Regions from separate parts of the Clostridium saccharoperbutylacetonicum N1-4(HMT) genome, predicted to be linked through region 1. Evidence: riboswitches for the same ligand, from Rfam matches in the RefSeq annotation. Region 1 holds a riboswitch; each other region holds the start of a gene.
The links. Region 1 has a riboswitch for lysine ahead of dapA (4-hydroxy-tetrahydrodipicolinate synthase). Riboswitches for the same ligand answer to the same signal wherever they lie in the genome.
Positions count from the first base shown of each region.

Region 1 (7,182 bases):
TTATTAATCTTAGGCCAAACAATTATTATAATAACAGAAATTATTCCAATTGCTAGAGAATATATATTTAGTGTTCCCATATTAGAAAAATAACTGTTCCATTTTGCAAAAAACTCTGCTGGTACATTATCAATTTTTAAACCTAAAAAATCTTTAACTTGTGTTGACATTAATGTTACAGCTATACCTGCTGTAAATCCTATAGTTATTGTTTGAGGTATATACTTAATCAGCGAACCAAACTTTAATAATCCCATTATTATCATTATAATTCCAGCCATTATTGTCGCGGTGATGAGTCCATTTAATCCATATTCCTGAATTATAGAATAAATTATAACAACAAAGGCTCCTGTAGGTCCTCCTATTTGAACTCTACTTCCTCCCAAAAATGAAATAATAAATCCCGCGAAAATAGCAGTTATGAGTCCTTTTTCTGGTGATACACCAGAAGATATTCCAAGTGCTATTGATAATGGTATTGCTATTATAGCTACAATAACACCTGCAATAATATCCTTCATAACTTGTTCTTTAGTAATTTCCCCGTTCTTAATCATAGAAAAGAACTTAGGCATCATTTTTAATCACATCCTTATTCAATTGTTCAAATTTTATATTACTCCTAATCAATATAGTAGTCAAAGCAAAATATTCATTTTTTTGACAATAGGAGTACATTTATGACAATTAAATATAGGATTAACTTTTATATTTCTATTAACTATTTATAACATTATCTAATTTAATTTTTAATTCATCAGTAATATTTACTAATGGAAGCCTAACTTCATCTGAATCTATAAGACCTAACTTTTTCAAACAATATTTCACTGGTGTTGGATTAGGTTCTGCAAATAATAGAGGAATCATATTCTGTAATGATTTCCACTTTTCCAGTGCTTCTTGATGATTATTCGCTCTAATCAAATTGTACACTTCAATAAATTCTTTAGTCTTTAAATGAGCAGAAGACATGATTCCACCTTGTCCTCCCATTGTAAGTGTTGTATAAAAAAGTGCATCTTCGCCTGTTAATATAGAAAAATCCTTTGGTGGATTTAATAATAATTCAATTGTTTGTTTTATATTTCCTGAACAATCTTTTATTGCAACTATATTTTTAAGTTCTGCCAGCCTTTCTACAGTTTCATTTTCAATATTAGTTCCAGTCCTGTAAGGTATATTATATAGTATTATATCTAAATCAGTTGCTTCAGATATACATTTAAAATGTTCGTAAATTCCTCTCTGATTAGGTCTTGAATAATATGGAGCTACAGATAATATACCATTAACTTTGTGCTTTTCCACCACTTTTAATTTACTTACTACCTCACTAGTATTGTTTCCTCCCAATCCAACATATATTGGTACTCTATTATTACAATACTCTAGAGTTTTAGTTAAAACTTCATCATATTCATTTGGTAGAATTGTAGGACATTCACCTGTTGTTGCCAATGGCATAATTCCTGTTACACCTTCTTCAATATAGTGATCAATCATCCTTTTATAAGATTTCAAATCTACTTGTCCATCTTTAAATGGTGTTATTAGTGGCACTAGTACGCCTTCAATTTTCATAATATTACACTCCTCAAATTAGTTTTTAACAAAAGAAAAACCGTTAGCAGGTACTAACGGGCAGAGTTAATCATATAAAGCTTTATTTAAAATCAAAATACAACAATAAATAATAATTTCATTATTATTCTAAATTTGACTAAATCCTTGTTAGCTCTCCACTTTCGTGACAGTCATACATATATTTTATGCATACCCAGAAATAAATTTTTGCATAATTTAAATCTTCGGCCATATTACCTTTCCTTATTAATCAATGTTTGCCAACTCATAATAAGTACTAATTATATATAGCACCTCTACCTAAGGTTTCTGTTATTAAATTACAATAATTATAACATTTAATTAGATTGTTGTAAATGAAACGCTTTTACAGAACGACTGAATATATAATTAAATTGCCTATTAATACTTATAATAAAAAAGATATATTATTTCATTTTCTTATACACTATTTTAATATTTTCTAAAATACTAATTTATTACTTATCTTATAGTCTTTCAATTAACCTTACTTATCTTTATAAATATATTATTATAATTTTTTTGCATAGTATATAGTTAAAAATGCTATAAAAGTTGCAAAAATGCTATTAGAAAACTATATTCCATATCTAATATATAAATAAATTAATCTTTACATAATCAAATATTAATTTATATTTTAAATTTTATACACACATATCCACATAAACAAGAAATAATCCACAAAGAAATTAAATTTATTGTGGATTATTTTTCTATTATGTTAATAATTATATGAACTTTATCTCTTAAATTGCTTTTTAAAACAATTTAAGAATAGAAATAAAAAAAGACAGTTATTACAACTATCTTTTTAACTTACCTCGCAACGTCCTACTCTGCCACACAGTCTCCCATGCAGTACCATCGGCGCTATAGACCTTAACTTTCCTGTTCGGAATGGGAAGGAGTGTTACCTCTATGCCATCATCACGAGATCTTATACAGTTAACAGTTTATGCCCTTTAGGGTATCCTGTGGACAATTCATAGTTAACAATTTTGCTGGATATTCCTTTGGAATATCTTTTTTGAAAGATTTGTTCTTTCAAAATTGCACATAGTTTTTTAATGTATTTTTACAACTTAACTTATTGGTCAAGCCCTCGACCTATTAGTATCAGTCAGCTAAATATGTTACCACACTTACACCTCTGACCTATCAACCTTGTAGTCTTCAAGGGGTCTTACTAGCTTATGCTATGGGAAATCTCATCTTGAGGGGGGCTTCACACTTAGATGCTTTCAGCGTTTATCCCTTCCCGACTTAGCTACCCAGCTATGCTTCTGGCGAAACAACTGGTACACCATAGGTCAGTCCATCCCGGTCCTCTCGTACTAAGGACAGCTCCTCTCAAATTTCCTACGCCCGCGACGGATAGGGACCGAACTGTCTCACGACGTTCTGAACCCAGCTCGCGTGCCGCTTTAATGGGCGAACAGCCCAACCCTTGGGACCTACTTCAGCCCCAGGATGCGACGAGCCGACATCGAGGTGCCAAACCTCCCCGTCGATGTGAACTCTTGGGGGAGATCAGCCTGTTATCCCCGAGGTAGCTTTTATCCGTTGAGCGATGGCCCTCCCACGAGGTACCACCGGATCACTAAGCCCGACTTTCGTCCCTGCTCCACTTGTAGGTGTCGCAGTCAGGCTCCCTTCTGCCTTTGCACTCTTCGAACGATTTCCGACCGTTCTGAGGGAACCTTTGGGCGCCTCCGTTACATTTTAGGAGGCGACCGCCCCAGTCAAACTGCCCACCTAACAATGTCCTGTCACCAGTTTCATGGCATCCAGTTAGAACTTCAATACTATCAGGGTGGTATCCCAACAACGACTCCACTAAAGCTGACGCCCTAGTTTCCCAGTCTCCCACCTATCCTGTACAGACAATACCGAAATTCAATGCTAAGCTACAGTAAAGCTCTACGGGGTCTTTCCGTCCAATCGCGGGTAGCGAGCATCTTCACTCGCACTACAACTTCGCCGGATTTGCAGTTGAGACAGTGCACAAGTCATTACGCCATTCGTGCGGGTCAGAACTTACCTGACAAGGAATTTCGCTACCTTAGGACCGTTATAGTTACGGCCGCCGTTTACTGGGGCTTAAGTTCATACCTTCGCATTACTGCTAAGTATTCCCCTTAACCTTCCAGCACCGGGCAGGCGTCAGCCCCTATACATCAGCTTTCGCTTTAGCAGAGACCTGTGTTTTTGTTAAACAGTTGCTTGTGCCTATTCTCTGCGACCTGCTTTCGCAGGCACCCCTTCTCCCGAAGTTACGGGGTCAATTTGCCTAGTTCCTTAACTGCAATTCTTCCGTCGGCCTTAGGATTCTCTCCTCATCTACCTGTGTCGGTTTGCGGTACGGGCACTACTTCTCTCTCTAGATGCTTTTCTTGGAAGCATGGAATCAGATACTTCGGTTCCGTAGAACCTTCCCCATCACGCCTCAGAATTGTTGGAACGGATTTGCCAATCCCAACTTCCTAAACGCTTAGACTAGCATCCAATAGCTAGCACATCCTATCCTTCTCCGTCACACCCTCGATATTAACGATGATAGTGGTATTGGAATATCAACCAATTGTCCATCGACTACGCCTTTCGGCCTCGCCTTAGGTCCCGACTAACCCTGAGAAGACAAACTTTACTCAGGAAACCTTAGATATTCGGCCTGTAGGATTCTCACCTACATCTCGCTACTAATGCCAACATTCTCACTCGTAATCAGTCCACCGCTCCTTTCGGTACGACTTCAGCCCGATTACGACGCTCCTCTACCGCTCACGTATAAACGTGAACCCGTAGCTTCGGTGGTAAGTTTGAGCCCCGGACATTTTCGGCGCAGGATCTCTTGACTAGTGAGCTATTACGCACTCTTTTAATGAGTGGCTGCTTCTAAGCCAACATCCTAGTTGTCTTAGAAATCCCACATCCTTTTCCACTTAACTTACACTTTGGGACCTTAGCTGACGATCTGGGCTGTTTCCCTTTTGACCATGGAACTTATCTTTCACAGTCTGACTGCCGGACTGATAGTATATGGCATTCGGAGTTTGATAAGGTTCGGTAAGCGCTATGCCCCCTAGCCTATTCAGTGCTCTACCTCCACTACTCACATTTTCCGACGCTAGCCCTAAAGCTATTTCGAGGAGAACCAGCTATATCCGAGTTCGATTGGAATTTCTCCGCTATCCACAGCTCATCCCATGCTTTTTCAACAGCAACGTGGTTCGGTCCTCCACGAGGTTTTACCCTCGCTTCAACCTGGCCATGGATAGGTCACCCGGTTTCGGGTCTACAGCATGCAACTAATCGCCCTATTAAGACTCGGTTTCCCTTCGGCTCCGTACCTTAAGTACTTAACCTCGCTACATACCGTAACTCGTTGGCTCGTTCTACAAAAAGCACATCATCACACACGTAAGGTGCTCTGATCGGTTGTAGGCATATGGTTTCAGGTTCTATTTCACTCCCCTCCCGGGGTTCTTTTCACCTTTCCCTCACGGTACTGCTTCACTATCGGTCATCAGGTAGTATTTAGCCTTGGGAGGTGGTCCTCCCTGCTTCCCACAAGGTTTCACGTGTCTCGTGGTACTCTGGTGCAGAACTGTTCATTATTATTTTCACCTACAGGACTATTACCCCCTATGGTCCAACTTTCCAGTTGTGTTCGGTTAACAATAATTTCACGTTATGTTCTGTCCGCAACCCCAGAGATAAATCTCTGGTTTGGGCTCTTTCCTTTTCGCTCGCCGCTACTAAGAAAATCGATTTTTCTTTCTCTTCCTCCAGGTACTTAGATGTTTCAGTTCCCTGGGTTTACCTTCATAAAGCTATGTATTCACTTTATGATACATGGGGTTTCCCATGTGAGTTTCCTCATTCGGAAATCTTCGGATCTCTGACTATGTGCGTCTACCCGAAGCTTATCGCAGCTTATCGCGTCCTTCATCGGCTCCTGATGCCAAGGCATTCACCATACGCCCTTTGTAGCTTGACCTAATTTATTAGTCATATCACAAAGAATATATATTCTTGGCTTTGTTGTATTTTTTATACATCAAATCTATGTGCAATTTTCAAAGAACAATTTGCTTGCTTATTACCGCCAATTGCTTCGTCAGCTGCAAATTTTATTCATTCACGTACATAAAGTACGCTTCATTTCATAAAATTTTTGCTTCCTCGCACTTGTTGCTACTAAGCTACGCAACAATTTTGCTGTTTTTTAGCAAAATTTTTTTGAAAGACTTAGTCTTTCAAAATTGAACAGAACAAATACTTTAAGCAACCTGTTGAGTAAGTATTTTAATTTTGATACATAAATGTATCTGTACTAGCCAAACATCATGTTGGTCTAGATTTCTCCATAGAAAGGAGGTGATCCAGCCGCAGGTTCTCCTACGGCTACCTTGTTACGACTTCACCCCAATCGCTGACCCTACCTTAGGTCGCTGCCTCGCTTACGCGTTAGCTCACGAACTTTGGGTATTGCCAACTCTCATGGTGTGACGGGCGGTGTGTACAAGGCCCGGGAACGTATTCACCGCGACATTCTGATTCGCGATTACTAGCAACTCCAGCTTCATGTAGGCGAGTTTCAGCCTACAATCCGAACTGAGACTGGTTTTAAAGTTTGGCTCCACCTCGCGGTTTAGCATCTCTCTGTACCAGCCATTGTAGCACGTGTGTAGCCCTAGACATAAGGGGCATGATGATTTGACGTCATCCCCACCTTCCTCCCGGTTAACCCGGGCAGTCTCGCTAGAGTGCTCAACTAAATGGTAGCAACTAACAATAAGGGTTGCGCTCGTTGCGGGACTTAACCCAACATCTCACGACACGAGCTGACGACAACCATGCACCACCTGTCTTCCTGCCCCGAAGGGCTTCCTCCATTACAGAGTAATTCAGGAGATGTCAAGTCTAGGTAAGGTTCTTCGCGTTGCTTCGAATTAAACCACATGCTCCGCTGCTTGTGCGGGCCCCCGTCAATTCCTTTGAGTTTTAATCTTGCGACCGTACTCCCCAGGCGGAATACTTAATGCGTTAGCGGCGGCACGGAGGTCATGACAACCCCCACACCTAGTATTCATCGTTTACGGCGTGGACTACCAGGGTATCTAATCCTGTTTGCTCCCCACGCTTTCGAGCCTCAGTGTCAGTTACAGTCCAGAAAGTCGCCTTCGCCACTGGTATTCTTCCTAATCTCTACGCATTTCACCGCTACACTAGGAATTCTACTTTCCTCTCCTGCACTCTAGATATCCAGTTTGGAATGCAGCACCCAGGTTAAGCCCGAGTATTTCACATCCCACTTAAATATCCACCTACGCTCCCTTTACGCCCAGTAAATCCGGACAACGCTTGCCACCTACGTATTACCGCGGCTGCTGGCACGTAGTTAGCCGTGGCTTCCTCCTCAGGTACCGTCATTATCGTCCCTGAAGACAGAGCTTTACAATCCGAAGACCGTCATCACTCACGCGGCGTTGCTGCATCAGGGTTTCCCCCATTGTGCAATATTCCCCACTGCTGCCTCCCGTAGGAGTCTGGGCCGTGTCTCAG
Region 1 covers NC_020291.1:6,431,721-6,438,902, forward strand. The annotation lists gene CSPA_RS27940 (SulP family inorganic anion transporter) at 1-581, opposite strand, end outside; gene dapA (4-hydroxy-tetrahydrodipicolinate synthase) at 721-1,587, opposite strand; lysine riboswitch at 1,731-1,897, opposite strand; rRNA gene rrf (5S ribosomal RNA) at 2,433-2,549, opposite strand; rRNA gene CSPA_RS27955 (23S ribosomal RNA) at 2,705-5,614, opposite strand; rRNA gene CSPA_RS27960 (16S ribosomal RNA) at 5,988-7,182, opposite strand, start outside.

Region 2 (7,182 bases), 330 kb from region 1:
CTCTATTATCTCCTAAGAAAAAATATTTATTTTCTGGTACTTGAAATGATTTGTTGATTATTTCATTATTTTTAACATAATCTTCTTGTAGTTTTTCACCATTCCTATACACAATACCTTCTTTTATATCTATTTTATCACCTGGAAGACCTATTAATCTTTTTATTAAAATTTCTCCTGGGAATTCATCATTTTTAAATAAAACTATCTCCCCTTCTTGTAAACTCTTAGTATCATGTACCCTTGATACGATTAATCTATCTTTGATCTGTAAGGTTGGCAACATAGATCCGCTAGTAATCCAAACACCATAACCCACAAAATTCCATATTAAAAGTATTATACAAGCAACAACAGATAAATCTATTATCCACTCTTTTAATTTTGATTTTTTCTTAGTTTTATTAGCTTCTTCTATTTGATTTTCATTATTTTCTGCCACTGTGCTACCTCCATAAAAGATTTATACTTCAACTGTCAATGCTCAATTTTCAATTAAGCTAAAAACCTTTGCTTTCTTATAAAATTTAATTAAAACATAGGTTTATTTTATATTTTATCATACCATTTTAGTATATCATACTTTATTGTCTAAAATATTTACAACTTATTAATTTTTTAGGATACCTAGTACATTTTTAGTTTATGATACATAATCCCCACCAAAACTCATAACTAATGACAAATGCACAATCCCAAATTGCTTATTTGGGATTGTGCATTGTAAGTTAGTACTTTAATTTACTTGACTATTTATATAACATCGTTTTTTAATAAATCTTCGTAAGATTCCCTTCTGCAAATTAATCTCGCTTCATTATCCTTAACCATTACTACTGCAGGTTTTGGTATTCTATTATAATTACTTGACATAGAATATCCATAAGCTCCAGTTGTCATAATAGCTAAAATATCTCCACTTTCAACTTTAGGAAGCTTCACATTCTCCAGTAATATATCTCCAGATTCACAACACTTTCCTGCAATAGTTACAACTTCCTCATTAACATCTGTAACCCTATTTGCTAGAAGACACTCATATTGAGCATTATAAAGAGCTGGTCTTATGTTATCAGTCATTCCTCCATCAACTGAAACATATTTTCTTACGCTAGGAATTTCTTTGACTGAACCCACAGTATATAATGTAAGCCCCGCATTAGCTACAATACTTCTTCCCGGTTCTATTGTAAGTATTGGTCTTTCTTGACCAGTTCTTGCACAAACTTCATCAACCTTGTTAATTATAACGCTACAATACTCTTCTGTTGTCTTTGGTTCATCTTCCTCTGTATAATATATTCCAAAGCCGCCACCAAAATCTACCTCTTCAATAAGATATCCTAAGTTTTCTTTAGTATTTCTCACAAGTTCAAGCATTATCTCTACAGCATCTTCATATGGTTCTAAATCAAAAATTTGTGACCCTATGTGACAGTGTATTCCTGTTAGATTTATATTTTCCAAACTTATTGCTTTTTTAATAGCATCTTCTATAACAGTTCCAACTGGCGCAAAGCCAAATTTAGAATCTATTTGTCCAGTTTTAATATATTCATGAGTATGAGCCTCAATTCCTGGTGTTATTCTTAAATAAATATTTTGAACTTTATCATACACTTTAGCTATATTATTTAATGTTTCCATCTCATAATAGTTGTCCACAACAAAATTACCAACACCTAACTTAACCCCTAACTCAATTTCATCTATAGTTTTATTATTCCCATGAAACATTACTTTTTCAAGTGGAAACTCTGCCTTATACGCCGTATATAATTCGCCCCCAGAGACAACGTCTAATGACATGTTCTCTTCTCTTAATAATTTACACATTTGAACTGTTAAAAAAGCCTTACCAGCAAAAGCTACTCTATTATTATTTTCTTCACATTTAAAGTATTTTCTATAATCTCTGCAATAATCTCTTATTAATGCTTCATCAAATACATAAAGTGGACTTCCATATTCTTTTACTAAAGCCTTAGCATTTACACCACCAACAACTAGTTGGTTATCCTGTGTTTTCATTGTTCCAAATAATTTCATTTGCTTAACCCCCAATTTAATATAATACACAAATTACAATTTACAGTTTGCAAATCACAATTGTGATTAAAAGCTTGTAATTAAAGAAAACTTTACTAAATATCCATGAAAACAACAAACGCCACAGAATATTTCTGTGACGAGTGGTAAATTTTCACGCTATATAATACGCACATATTTTCATCGATTATCAATTTACAAAAAAAGATACATTATAAATATTTAATATCTATAATAGATAATCCTTCACCTTTTATAAATTATAAACTGAAAAAAGTACCGTGTAGCTCAACACTTACGTGACAGTTATCCACATATTCTATGAATACCCAGAAATAAATTAATGCATTATAATTTATTCCTTCGGCCATAATACCTTTTAGTATAAATCTTAGCTTGCAAGCTCCTTATACTTACTCTTTATTACAGCTCCTCTACCCCAGGTCAATAACATTTGGCAATTTTCGATTATCAATAATAAATCCATCATTGATAATTAAACATTGATCCTTGTTCCTTATTATCTTATTAAACTATTACAAATATGATACCATAAATTGAAGTTAAATCAACATTTTTTTGCTAGTCAAAATAGTTTCCTATTCTTTTCTATATTCATCCATAAGATCTCCCATAATACTTGCTGAAGATGGGGGGGTATAAGTAATGGCATTTGCCCCTGCTTGTATTGTTTTACTTATGGACTCCTCTGTAGGTCCACCAGTAGCTATTATAGGGAATTCAGGAAACCTTTTTCTGATATTTTTTACTATATTGACTGTATTTTTACCGCCTGAAACATTCAATATAGTTGCTCCAGCTTCTATTCTTTTTGCAATATCTTCATCTTCTGAAATTACAGTTACTATTACAGGTATATCTATAGTTGCTCTTATCTTCTTAACAACTTCATTGCTAGTTGGAGCATTTACAACAACGCCCATGGCCCCTTTAAATTCCGCATCCATTGCTAAATTAACAACTCTTTTCCCTTGAGTAATTCCTCCACCGACGCCACAAAAAACTGGAACGTCAGCTGACATTACTAATGCTTGTGTTATTATTGGCTGTGGTGTAAAAGGATATACTGCAATTATTGCATCTGCATTACTATTTCTTATTAATGCTACATCTGTAGTAAAAAGTAATGACTTTATTCTTTTTCCAAAAATATTAATTCCACCACAATTTCTTATAACAGCTGGAACTTCAATGACATGATTTCTAAGAGTACCTTTTATTTGTGGAATAAATTTAGCTTCTTTATATGTTGTCATAGATTATATCCCCTCCACATCAATTTTTAGAGCTTAAAATTAAAATCACTATATAATAACTTATTATATTATACTCTTTTATCCTCATTCTGAAAGTTAAATTTTGTTTATCCACATTATCCACAGTTTTTATCCACAAGTATGTTTATTATTAATAAAACCTTTATAATTATCTTATAAAAATATTACTATAAAAATTCAATCACAAAAACTTAGTTCAATAGTAATTTATAATACCTTTATCAAAAGTTATCCACATTCAAAACATACTTATCAACACTATGAACAATGCCCATACTTACTAGCTTTAACGTATATTTTCATAAATATAATATACACTTTGTCCACAAACTTATTCACAGATTACAAATTAACTATACTTTACGCACAATCTTCACTAAATTGTAAAGAAATTTTCACGCGAAAAATAAATGCTAATATAATTATATAATTTCCATCAAAAATAAATTCATATTTTCTAATAAACAAAAAAATATGAATTTATTAATAATAATTACATTTTTTTCTATTTATATATTTTAAATATATCATCTAATAATAATCAAAGCAATTAAAAATAAGATATTCTTTAATCTTTAATATTTTTTCTATTAAACAATATTTTTTTATAATCTTGCATTGTTAAAATCAAATCAAATATTATTAGTAGTAAAGATGTATATAATACAATATATAAACTTTTCTCTGCTAATAAATATAGCTCATGTACTACTGGATGAAAAAAATTAATCCCTATATAACAAAGAATCATCCAACATACTGAAAAACTAAGAGTTATATATCCATAAATATTATATTTATACTTTGAATAATCCCAATAAACTTTTTTAAAAATATGCTTCAAAATATATCCACTTATATATTCAACAGTTGTTGGTATTAGGAAATATAATAATATCAAAGATCCACCTTGAATTTCAAGTATTTCATTACATATAACTAAAATTGTAAATGCTATACCATACATAGGCTTAAATGGACCTATTAAAAAACCTTCCTTCTTAAAAGTTTTTGTAATTGCAAAACTATATACTTCTTCTATTAACCATCCTAAAAAAGAATATAATATAAAATTGAATGTTAAATAAAACATTACATCCATCAATTAACCACCTTTTCCTGTAATTTAAAAATAGTATTTGTAGATGTAATTTTTTTATCCTTAGATATATATTTAAATTATTATTTTATATATAAGGTGTTTTCTTTCTTATAAAAATCCAATTGTTGGCAATGTAAATTGTCAATTAGAATATATGTTATAATAATATTATTTGATTTCTAAATTCATCTGAAAATTTGTATTATTATAAATTTGATAACTGAATTTTAGATATAAGAGTATCTTAGGAGGGTAACTTACATATGGAAAAAATTTATTATGATAACCAATATCTTAAAGAATTTACTGCTGAAATCGTTGATATAAAAGAAATTGATAACAAATTTCACGTTATATTAGATAAAACAGCATTTTTCCCAGGTGGAGGAGGACAGAATTGTGATCTTGGATCTTTAGAGAATGAAAAAATTATTGATGTATACGAAAAAGACGACATAGTATACCACGTTCTTGAAAAGAAACCTATTAAAATCCATAAAGTGAAATGTATGATTGATTGGAATAGAAGAACTGATGGTATGCATCAGCATTTAGGGCAACATGTTTTATCAGGTGCCTTCTTTAATCTTTTTAACTCCAATACTTTTGCAATCCATTTAGGTTCTGATATAAGCACCGTTGATATTTACGGCATTTTATCCGAGGAACAAGTACGAGAAGCAGAAAAGCTTGCAAATAAAATTATTGGCGATGCTATACCTGTAGAATCTTTTGTTCCAACTAAAGCTGAATTAAAAAAATTAACACTTAGACGTGCTCTTCCTAACACGCAAGAAGATATTAGAGTTGTAAAAATAGGAGATTTTGATATAAATGCATGTTGTGGACTTCATCCTGCATCAACTCTTGACTTAAGGCTAATTAAGATTAAAAGATTTGAAAAACATAAAGATGGAACAAGAATAGAATTTTTAGCTGGTGAACGTGCTGTTTCTGATTCCTTCAAAAAAGATGAATTTCAAAATTCCATCTGCAGATATTTAAGCTGTAATGAAAGTGAGGCTATAAATGGTATTAAAAATTTAAATGAAAGTCTTCGTACTACTAATGAAATGAATAAAAGTCTTAATATTTTGTTAGCTAAATATCAAGAAAAAGAAATGCTTGAGGATGCGGCTAAACTAAATGATATTAGAGTCATAAAAAAAATCTTTGTTGGCGAGAACTTAAAATATGTAAGCAATCTCACTTCAAAGCTAATTGAAAATGAACGTACAATTGCTTTAATGGCCGTACAATCAGAAGAAAAAGTTAATCTTATCTTTGCCTGCTCAAAAGATATTAAAGAAGTTAAAATGAACGATTTACTAAAAGATGCAATATCTCTTATTGACGGTAAAGGTGGTGGAAGCCCCTTCCAAGCTCAAGGTGCAGGTAAAAACAACGCAAACCTTGAAAGTACATTAGACTATGCCTTCAATAAAATAGCTCAATCTATATAAATCCATAGACTTTAATTTATATAGATATCCAAATCAAGAAATAGACTTATGCAACAATCACCGAAATATGATACAGTTATCTTCCGCAGGACTAGTGAAATTTTTGCTGGAAGGTTCTAAATGTGGGCTTGTCGTCATTTCAGCGTGTTCCAGATATAAAATCCCCAAGGAGAAAGTTCATGTTTCCAAATATAAAATTTGGACATTCACTTTTAGACAATCTGTAAATGAAACAAGCCCCCATTAACAACCTTCAACAGCTCAATTTCACATGCCTGCTCCAGAAAAAATGTATCATATTTCTAGTGTAAAGTTGTAATTTTAATTTCTCAAGAGTGTATACATATTCCATCTATAAGTTAAACTCTTAAATAGATATCTATATATTAAATGCACAAAAAAATGTTGGTAAACTACCAACATTTTTTTATAAAATAAACTTTAAAGCATTAAATCAATGATTTATTCTTCTATACTAACTACATCATATCCTTCTTCTTCAATAGCTGCCTTTATTTCTTCATTACTATTTGATGTTTCTACTATTGCACACTTATTTTCAAGGCTTACTTCCACTGAAGTTACCTTATCTAAATTTTCTAATGCTTCCTTAACATGAGCTACACAATGTCCACAGCTCATTCCTTCGATTAGTATTTTCTTCTTCATTTAATCACCCCCTTTATTCAGTTTACAATTTACAGTTAGTGCCCTATTTAAGTTACCGTGCACAATTTATAGCTTACAGTTAGGTCACAATTCCTGCTGATGGCACATAGTTTAAAGTTAGGACATAATTTCAGTTTACAGTTTAGGAAGAAAAGCCAGAGGCTTTTCTGAATATATATTCAGAAATTCCGTTAGGAATTTCCACCTTCAACTGCGAACTGTGAATTGTTACCTGTAAACTGTAAAACGTCTAAGTCTTAGTGCATTTGTAAGTACCGATACTGAACTTAAACTCATTGCTGCAGCTGCTATCATTGGATTTAATAGTGGTCCTCCAAATATATGGAGAATTCCCATTGCTACTGGAATACCTAATACATTGTAACCAAATGCCCAAAACAGATTTTGTTTTATATTTCTAATGGTGGCTTTACTTAATTTAATTGCAGTAATAACATCCATTAAATCGCTTTTCATAAGTACTATATCAGCTGATTCTATTGCTACATCAGTCCCTGAACCTATTGCAATTCCAACATCCGCTTGTGCAAGTGCTGGCGCATCATTTATTCCATCACCAACCATAGCAACTTTATTTTCA
Region 2 covers NC_020291.1:6,102,669-6,109,850, forward strand. The annotation lists gene lepB (signal peptidase I) at 1-442, opposite strand, end outside; gene lysA (diaminopimelate decarboxylase) at 754-2,049, opposite strand; lysine riboswitch at 2,326-2,494, opposite strand; gene CSPA_RS26590 (beta/alpha barrel domain-containing protein) at 2,649-3,326, opposite strand; gene CSPA_RS26595 (putative ABC transporter permease) at 3,916-4,449, opposite strand; gene CSPA_RS26600 (alanyl-tRNA editing protein) at 4,713-5,912, shown strand; gene CSPA_RS26605 (heavy-metal-associated domain-containing protein) at 6,375-6,581, opposite strand; gene CSPA_RS26610 (heavy metal translocating P-type ATPase) at 6,810-7,182, opposite strand, start outside.
Region 2: linked by a shared signal. The riboswitch ahead of lysA (diaminopimelate decarboxylase) and the one ahead of dapA (4-hydroxy-tetrahydrodipicolinate synthase) in region 1 are both predicted to bind lysine.

Region 3 (7,182 bases), 1.1 Mb from region 1:
TAACAGTTGCAGTTAGTACTTGTGCAGGTGCAGCAGCAATAACATCTGCGATACCACAATTATTACCATATCAAGCAATAATAGCAGTTATTGTAATAGGTTTAATAACACTTGGCAATTTAAGAGGAATAAGAGATTCTTCTAAATTATTTGGTATACCAACATATTTATTTATTTTTTCGATTATAGTAATGATAATAACAGGAATATTTAAGGTTTTAGTATTAAAAGAAAATCCAATGCCAGTATATCCAATTAAGCAAGCTACTGGAGATTTAACAATATTACTATTTTTAAAAGCATTTTCTTCTGGATGTACAGCTCTAACTGGTATTGAAGCTGTAAGTGATGGAATACCAAATTTCAAAAATCCAGCTCAAAAAAATGCAAAAATAGTATTAGGTACATTGGCATGTATTGTTTTTGGAATATTTGGTGGAATATCATATCTTTCTACAATGTATAAAGCAGTGCCAGGGGAAGATATAACAGTAATAGCACAAATTGCTATGCAGGTTTTTGGACCAGGTAATATAATGTTCTTTGTTGTACAAGCTACTACTGCCGTTATTCTTACTCTTGCAGCTAATACTGCATTTTCAGATTTGCCTTTATTATTATCAATTTTGGCCAAAGACGGATATGTTCCAAGACAGCTTGGAAAAAGGGGAACGAGATTAAGCTTTTCAAATGGGATTGTATTATTATTTTTGCTTGCTTCATTGTTAGTTTATATTGCTAATGGTAGTACACATATATTACTATCATTATATGCAGTAGGTGTATTTATATCATTTACATTATCTCAATTTGGAATGCTTAAGAAATGGACTAAAAGTAAAGAAAAGGGCTGGAGACATAAAGCATTTATTAATGGATTAGGAGCAGCTGTTACAGCAGCAACTTGTATAATTATAGGTGTTGAAAAATTCACTCATGGTGCATGGATTGTACTGGTTTGTATACCAATACTTGTTACAGGAATGTTGAGAGTTAGAAGGCATTATACAAAAGTAAGAGAGAATTTAAAAATTGAAACAGGATTAGAAAGTTTAATTGTAAGGGAAGCAGTAACTAAGCATGTTATTGTGCCAGTTCAGACTATAAATAAATCATTTATTAAAAGTTTGAATTTTGCTTTAACCTTTGGAGATAACATAGAAGTTTATCATGTTAGTACAGATGAAGAAGCAACAAAAAAATTAATAGAAAAATACTCTAAATTAGGAATAGCAGCACAACTTGTAATAGAAAATGCGCCATATAGAAATGTTAATGAAAAATTACTTGCCTATGTAGAAGAAAAACATAGACAATTGAAAAAACATGAAGTAATCACAATAGTAATGCCTCAATTTATTATACATAAGTGGTGGCACCAAGCACTACATAATCAAACATCAATTTTGTTAAGAAGATCTATATTAAAGATGAGAAATGTAACAATAGTTACTGTACCATATATAATTAATGAATAGATTAATAAAATTGACAATTGTCAATTTGGAAAGAAATATAGATATCAAACGCAAGAATTAGACTTATGTGGTAACTTACCGAAATCCAATACATTTGTCTTCTGCAGGACTAGTGAAATTTTCACTGGAAGGTTCTAAACTGGAGCTTATCACCATTTTAGCGTGTTCCAGATGTAAAATCCCCAAGGAGAAAGTTCATGTTTCCAAATATAAAAGCTCCAGTGAGAAAGTTCGTGTTTCCAAATATAAAATTTGGACACTTACTTTTTGGACATTCACTTTTGGACATGCTAAAATGGAACAAGCTCCCATTAAGAACCTTCATCAGCTCAATTTCACATGCCTGCTCCAGAAAAAATGTATCGGATTTCTAGTGTAGTGTTACGATTATAATTTCTCGATAATGCATGCATATTCCATTTATAAGTTTGATTATTAAATTGGATATCTATACTCTTAGAACTTGATAATTGTTATATAAAGAAAAAGCGTAAGGTAACTTTACTAGAGTACCTTACGCTTTTTTAATTAATAAGTTAGTTTAGATCAAATGATGTGTTAGATAAAAGAGTTTCATCATTTACTTCCTTGCTAGAGTTATCAGAAGCAGAAGTATTATCATTATAAGATAAATCAACTTCGTCTAAAGGAATAACTTTAGTTTTATACTTAATTTTATACCATGCATATAAACCAACAAATAGAGGGATTCCTATATAAGAAGCAATTAACCCTTGCCAATCTACTCCGTCAGGTTTTATACATGAATAACCTTGTCCAACGATTATAATTATACACATTAATAATGCTAATATAGGACCAAAAGGATACCACATAGCTTTATATTTCAATGTACCTAAATCTTTACCTTGATGAATAAATGCTTTTCTAAATCTATAGTGACAAACAGCAATACCAACCCAAGCTATGAAGCCAGCAAGTCCAGATGCTGCAACAATCCATACATAAACTGTACTTTCAGCAAAAATTCCAGTTAAGAAACAAGCAGAAGCAACTATAGTTGTTAATATTAATGCATTTATTGGAACACCACGCTTATTAGTCTTAGCAAAAAGCTTTGGAGCCATACCTTCTTTAGCCATTGAAAAAAGCATTCTAGTTGAAGCATACATACCTGAATTACCAGCAGATAATACAGAAGTTAATATAATAGCATTCATTAAAGATGCAGCACCAGCTACACCAGCTCTCTCAAATACCATTGTGAATGGGCTTGTATCAACGCTTGCTTCAGTAAATGGTATTATTGCGCCTAAGATTATAATTGTTCCTAAATAAAATATTAATATTCTCCAAAATATAGATTTAATTGCCTTAGGAATTGTTTTTTCAGGATTTTCACTTTCACCTGCAGCAACACCTATAAGTTCAGTTCCTTGAAATGAAAAACCAGCAATTAAAAATATAGCAAAAATTGATTTTATACCGCCGTGGAAAGGACCATCTTCAACAACATAGTTATGAAATCCAATTTCACTTCCACCCATTATACCAACTATCATTAAAATACCGATAATTAAAAATACAATAACTGTAACAACTTTAATTCCTGCAAACCAGTATTCTGATTCACCATATGCTTTTGATGATAGAATATTTAAACCAACTATTATAATTAGAAACATTATACTCCAAACAAATCCACTAACATTTGGAAACCAGTATTTCATAATTAATGATCCAGCAACCATTTCTGCTGCAACTGTTATAGCCCAGTTATACCAGTAGTTCCAACCAAGTGCAAAGCCAAGAGCTGGATCTATAAATTTGGTAGCATAAGTACTGAAGGAACCAGAGATTGGCATATGTGTTGCCATTTCACCTAAACTAGTTATTAAAAAATATACCATAATTCCGATTAGACCATATGCGAGTAGTGCACCACCAGGTCCTGCTTGATTTAAAGTGTCTCCCATTGCAACGAAAATTCCTGTACCAATGGAACCGCCTAGAGCAATCATGTTTAAATGTCTTGCTTTTAGACCTCTTTTTAACTCGTTATTCTTTTCATCCATTATTCTATTTACTCTCCTTATAATAAAAATTTTATAAGTAAGCAACTAAGATAATACAAAGATTTAAACAATAAAAAAATGCCATGAAAGCACCTTCATGACATAAATACGAAAATTGCATATAAAAAAATAAATGCGTTATATCGTAATATTTCCATTGAAAATAGCTCTCCACAAAATAATTTGTGACAGTCTTATGCATATTCTACATAAGCCCAGCAAATAGTATTAAAGCAATTTACTATTTACTTCGGCGAAATTTCCTTTCGTATTACATCGGTTTGCTTGTAATAAAATAATATTACTCTTAAATTTCGCGCCTCTATCTTAGTTATCTAACTATTGATTTATATAATTATCTAATAAAATCAAAAATAAGTCAATGTTTTATAATATTTTAATATAAAAATTAAAAAAAGTGATTTTAGTTAATTTAACAGAAATGCTATTTTATTGATAGATTGTTAATGAAATTGGTGGAATGGTAATAAAATGTTTAAAAAATAAACGAAAAGCTTTTTAATTGACAATGATATAGGCGGAGGGTATAATTCAGTATAGAAATAATTGTTATTGACAATGTGGTCAGCTTTATTAAAGAGGTTGGCTTGTTTTTTTAGCAATTGAATATTGAAAGGGGACTATATTATGAAAAAAATAAGAAAAATAATTGCAGTAACTTTATGTGTTGCAACTATTTTAGCATTAAGTGGTTGTGGCGCTAAAAAGACAGGAGATGACAAAGTCCTACGTGTGGGAACAGAAGGGGCATCTGCACCATTTAACTGGACTCAAACTGATAATTCAAATAATGCAGTTCAGATTAATGGGACCAATGAATATGCAAATGGGTATGATTTAATGATTGCTCAAAAGATTGCAGATAAAATTGGGTATAAATTAGAAGTTCATAAAATGGACTTTGATGGATTAATTCCTGGTGTAAGCACTGGTAAAATAGACGTTGCAATTGCACAGATGAGTATTACAAAAGAACGTATGCAAAGTGTAGACTTTTCAGATCCATATTATAAAGCTAATATAGTAGCACTTACTAAGAAAGGAACTTCATATGAAAATGCTAAAAGTGTTGCTGATTTAAAGGGCGCTATTTGTACATCACAGTTAAGTACAGTTTGGTATGATATGTTAAAGCAAATTCCAGATGCTAAGATTCAACCTGCTATGGATACTGTACCTTCACTTATAGTTGCTTTGTCTTCAGGTAAAGTAAATGTTGTTACTATGGATAAGCCAACAGCAATGGCTGCAGTTTATTCAAATCCAGATTTAGTTATGATTACTCCAGAAGGAGACAAGGGATTTAAGGCTTCTGATGAAGATGTAAATATCGGTATTGCAATTAAAAAAGGAAATAAGGAATTGACAGATAAGATTAATAAGGCTATTTCAGAAATATCAGAAGATGATCGTAACAAAATGATGGAACAGGCTATAAAAAATCAACCATTATCAAAGTAGCAGTAAAATAATAAGGAGGTTTTTTGATTAGCCTCCTTTTTGTATTTTTACAGTAGTAAAATATTTTTGTGAGGTGGAAAATAGTATGACATCAAATTTACCAGAAGGTTTTTTTCAGTGGGTATGGTTTATATTACAGCAATATGGAGGATTGTTTCTACAAGGAGCATTATATACACTTTTAATTGCAATAATTGGTACTGTAGCAGGATGTATTATCGGTTTTTTTGTGGGAATTGTACGGACTATTGAAGTGAGCCCAGAGGATAATACAATAAAGAAAGCCCTATTAAAGTGTTTACATTTGATATTATCTGCTTATGTAGAATTCTTTAGAGGTACACCAATGATAGTGCAAGCTATGGTGATATATTATGGTGCTATGGAAGTCTTTAATATTGATATGTCTCCATTATCTGCAGGATTATTAGTTGTGTCTATTAATACAGGTGCATATATGGCAGAAACTGTGCGTGGTGGAATTGCTTCCATTGATATTGGGCAGACTGAAGGTGCAAAGGCAATTGGAATGACACATTTTCAAACCATGTTGTATATCGTGCTTCCACAAACATTGCGTAATATTATGCCACAAATAGGTAATAACTTAATTATAAATATTAAAGATACATCCGTATTAAATGTAATATCTGTAACAGAATTATTCTTTTCAGGTAAATCTGCAATTGGTACATATTACAAGTACTTTGAAGTGTTCTTTATAATATGTTTGATTTATTTTGTCATGAATCTTACTGTTTCTAGAATATTACGTTTTATAGAAAAGAAAATGGATGGTCCAGATAATTATAAGTTAGTTAAAAGTGATTATATGTCAGGAGAAATAACAGAAAATAGTTCTATTATAAAAGTGAAGGGAGGAAAACAATAATGGAAGCTTTAAAAAAATTTGATAATGTAACTCCTATCTTAGAAGTTAATCATTTAGGAAAAGCTTTTGGAAGTAATCAAGTGTTAAAAGACATTGATTTTAAAATTAAACAAGGCGATGTAGTTTGCATTATTGGTTCGTCAGGATCTGGTAAATCAACCCTTCTTAGGTGTATAAATATGTTGGAAACTCCTACTTCAGGGGAAATATTACATGATAAAGAAAATATATTAAATAAACGTAAGGAAATAACTAGTTATAGAGCAAAAGTTGGGATGGTATTTCAACAATTTAATCTTTTTAACAATATGAATGTAATTGAAAATTGTATGATTGGAGTTACCAAGGTATTAAAAAAGGATAAGGAATATGCAAAGAACATTTCATTGAAATATCTAGAAAAAGTAGGTATGGCACCTTACATTAATGCTAAGCCTCATCAACTTTCAGGAGGACAAAAACAGCGTGTAGCTATTGCTCGTGCATTAGCTATGGAACCAGAAGTGTTATTATTCGATGAGCCAACAAGTGCATTAGACCCTGAAATGGTTGGAGAAGTTTTAGCAGTTATGCGTGAACTTGCTAAAGAAGGTATGACAATGATTATAGTTACTCATGAAATGGCATTTGCTAGAGATGTTTCAACTAGGACAGTATTTATGGAAAAAGGGGTCATAATTGAAGATGATATACCACAAGTTATATTTAATAATCCAAAGCATACACGTACTCGTGAATTTTTATCAAGATTTATGGAACAATGATGGTTTTCATATCATTGATTGTACATGTATTTAAATAAGATAAAAAGCAATACTATCTATAAAAAATAAAAGAGCGTTATGCTCTTTTATTTTTTATAGATAATTTAATATTCAAATTTTTAATATAAATTTGGTTATGGTTTATTAAAGTTAATAGTTATCTTCACAATTTCACTATTGCTTCCAGTTCTTATAGGAGGTCCCCAAGTGCCGTAACCTGAACTGACAATTAAATTGAAGTTATCTTTTTTTAGAAGACCATAAGCATCTTCATATATTGCATTAATTATCAGATTACCAGGGAAGAGTTGTCCTTTATGTGTGTGACCTGAAAGTTGTAAATCTATATTTTCAGCCTCTGCTTCTTCTAATTTATCTGGTCTATGATTTAAGACTATCATAGGAAGAGATTTATCAGTATCTTTTAATATTTCATTAAGAGGAGCTGTATTATTATGTCCAGAATTTCCACCTTGTCCTTGATCACTTCGTCCAATTATGTAAAAACTATCAGCAATTTTTATCGATTG
Region 3 covers NC_020291.1:952,298-959,479, forward strand. The annotation lists gene CSPA_RS04220 (APC family permease) at 1-1,478, shown strand, start outside; gene CSPA_RS04225 (amino acid permease) at 2,015-3,514, opposite strand; lysine riboswitch at 3,671-3,847, opposite strand; gene CSPA_RS04230 (transporter substrate-binding domain-containing protein) at 4,163-4,996, shown strand; gene CSPA_RS04235 (amino acid ABC transporter permease) at 5,082-5,888, shown strand; gene CSPA_RS04240 (amino acid ABC transporter ATP-binding protein) at 5,888-6,652, shown strand; gene CSPA_RS04245 (metallophosphoesterase) at 6,787-7,182, opposite strand, start outside.
Region 3: linked by a shared signal. The riboswitch ahead of CSPA_RS04225 (amino acid permease) and the one ahead of dapA (4-hydroxy-tetrahydrodipicolinate synthase) in region 1 are both predicted to bind lysine.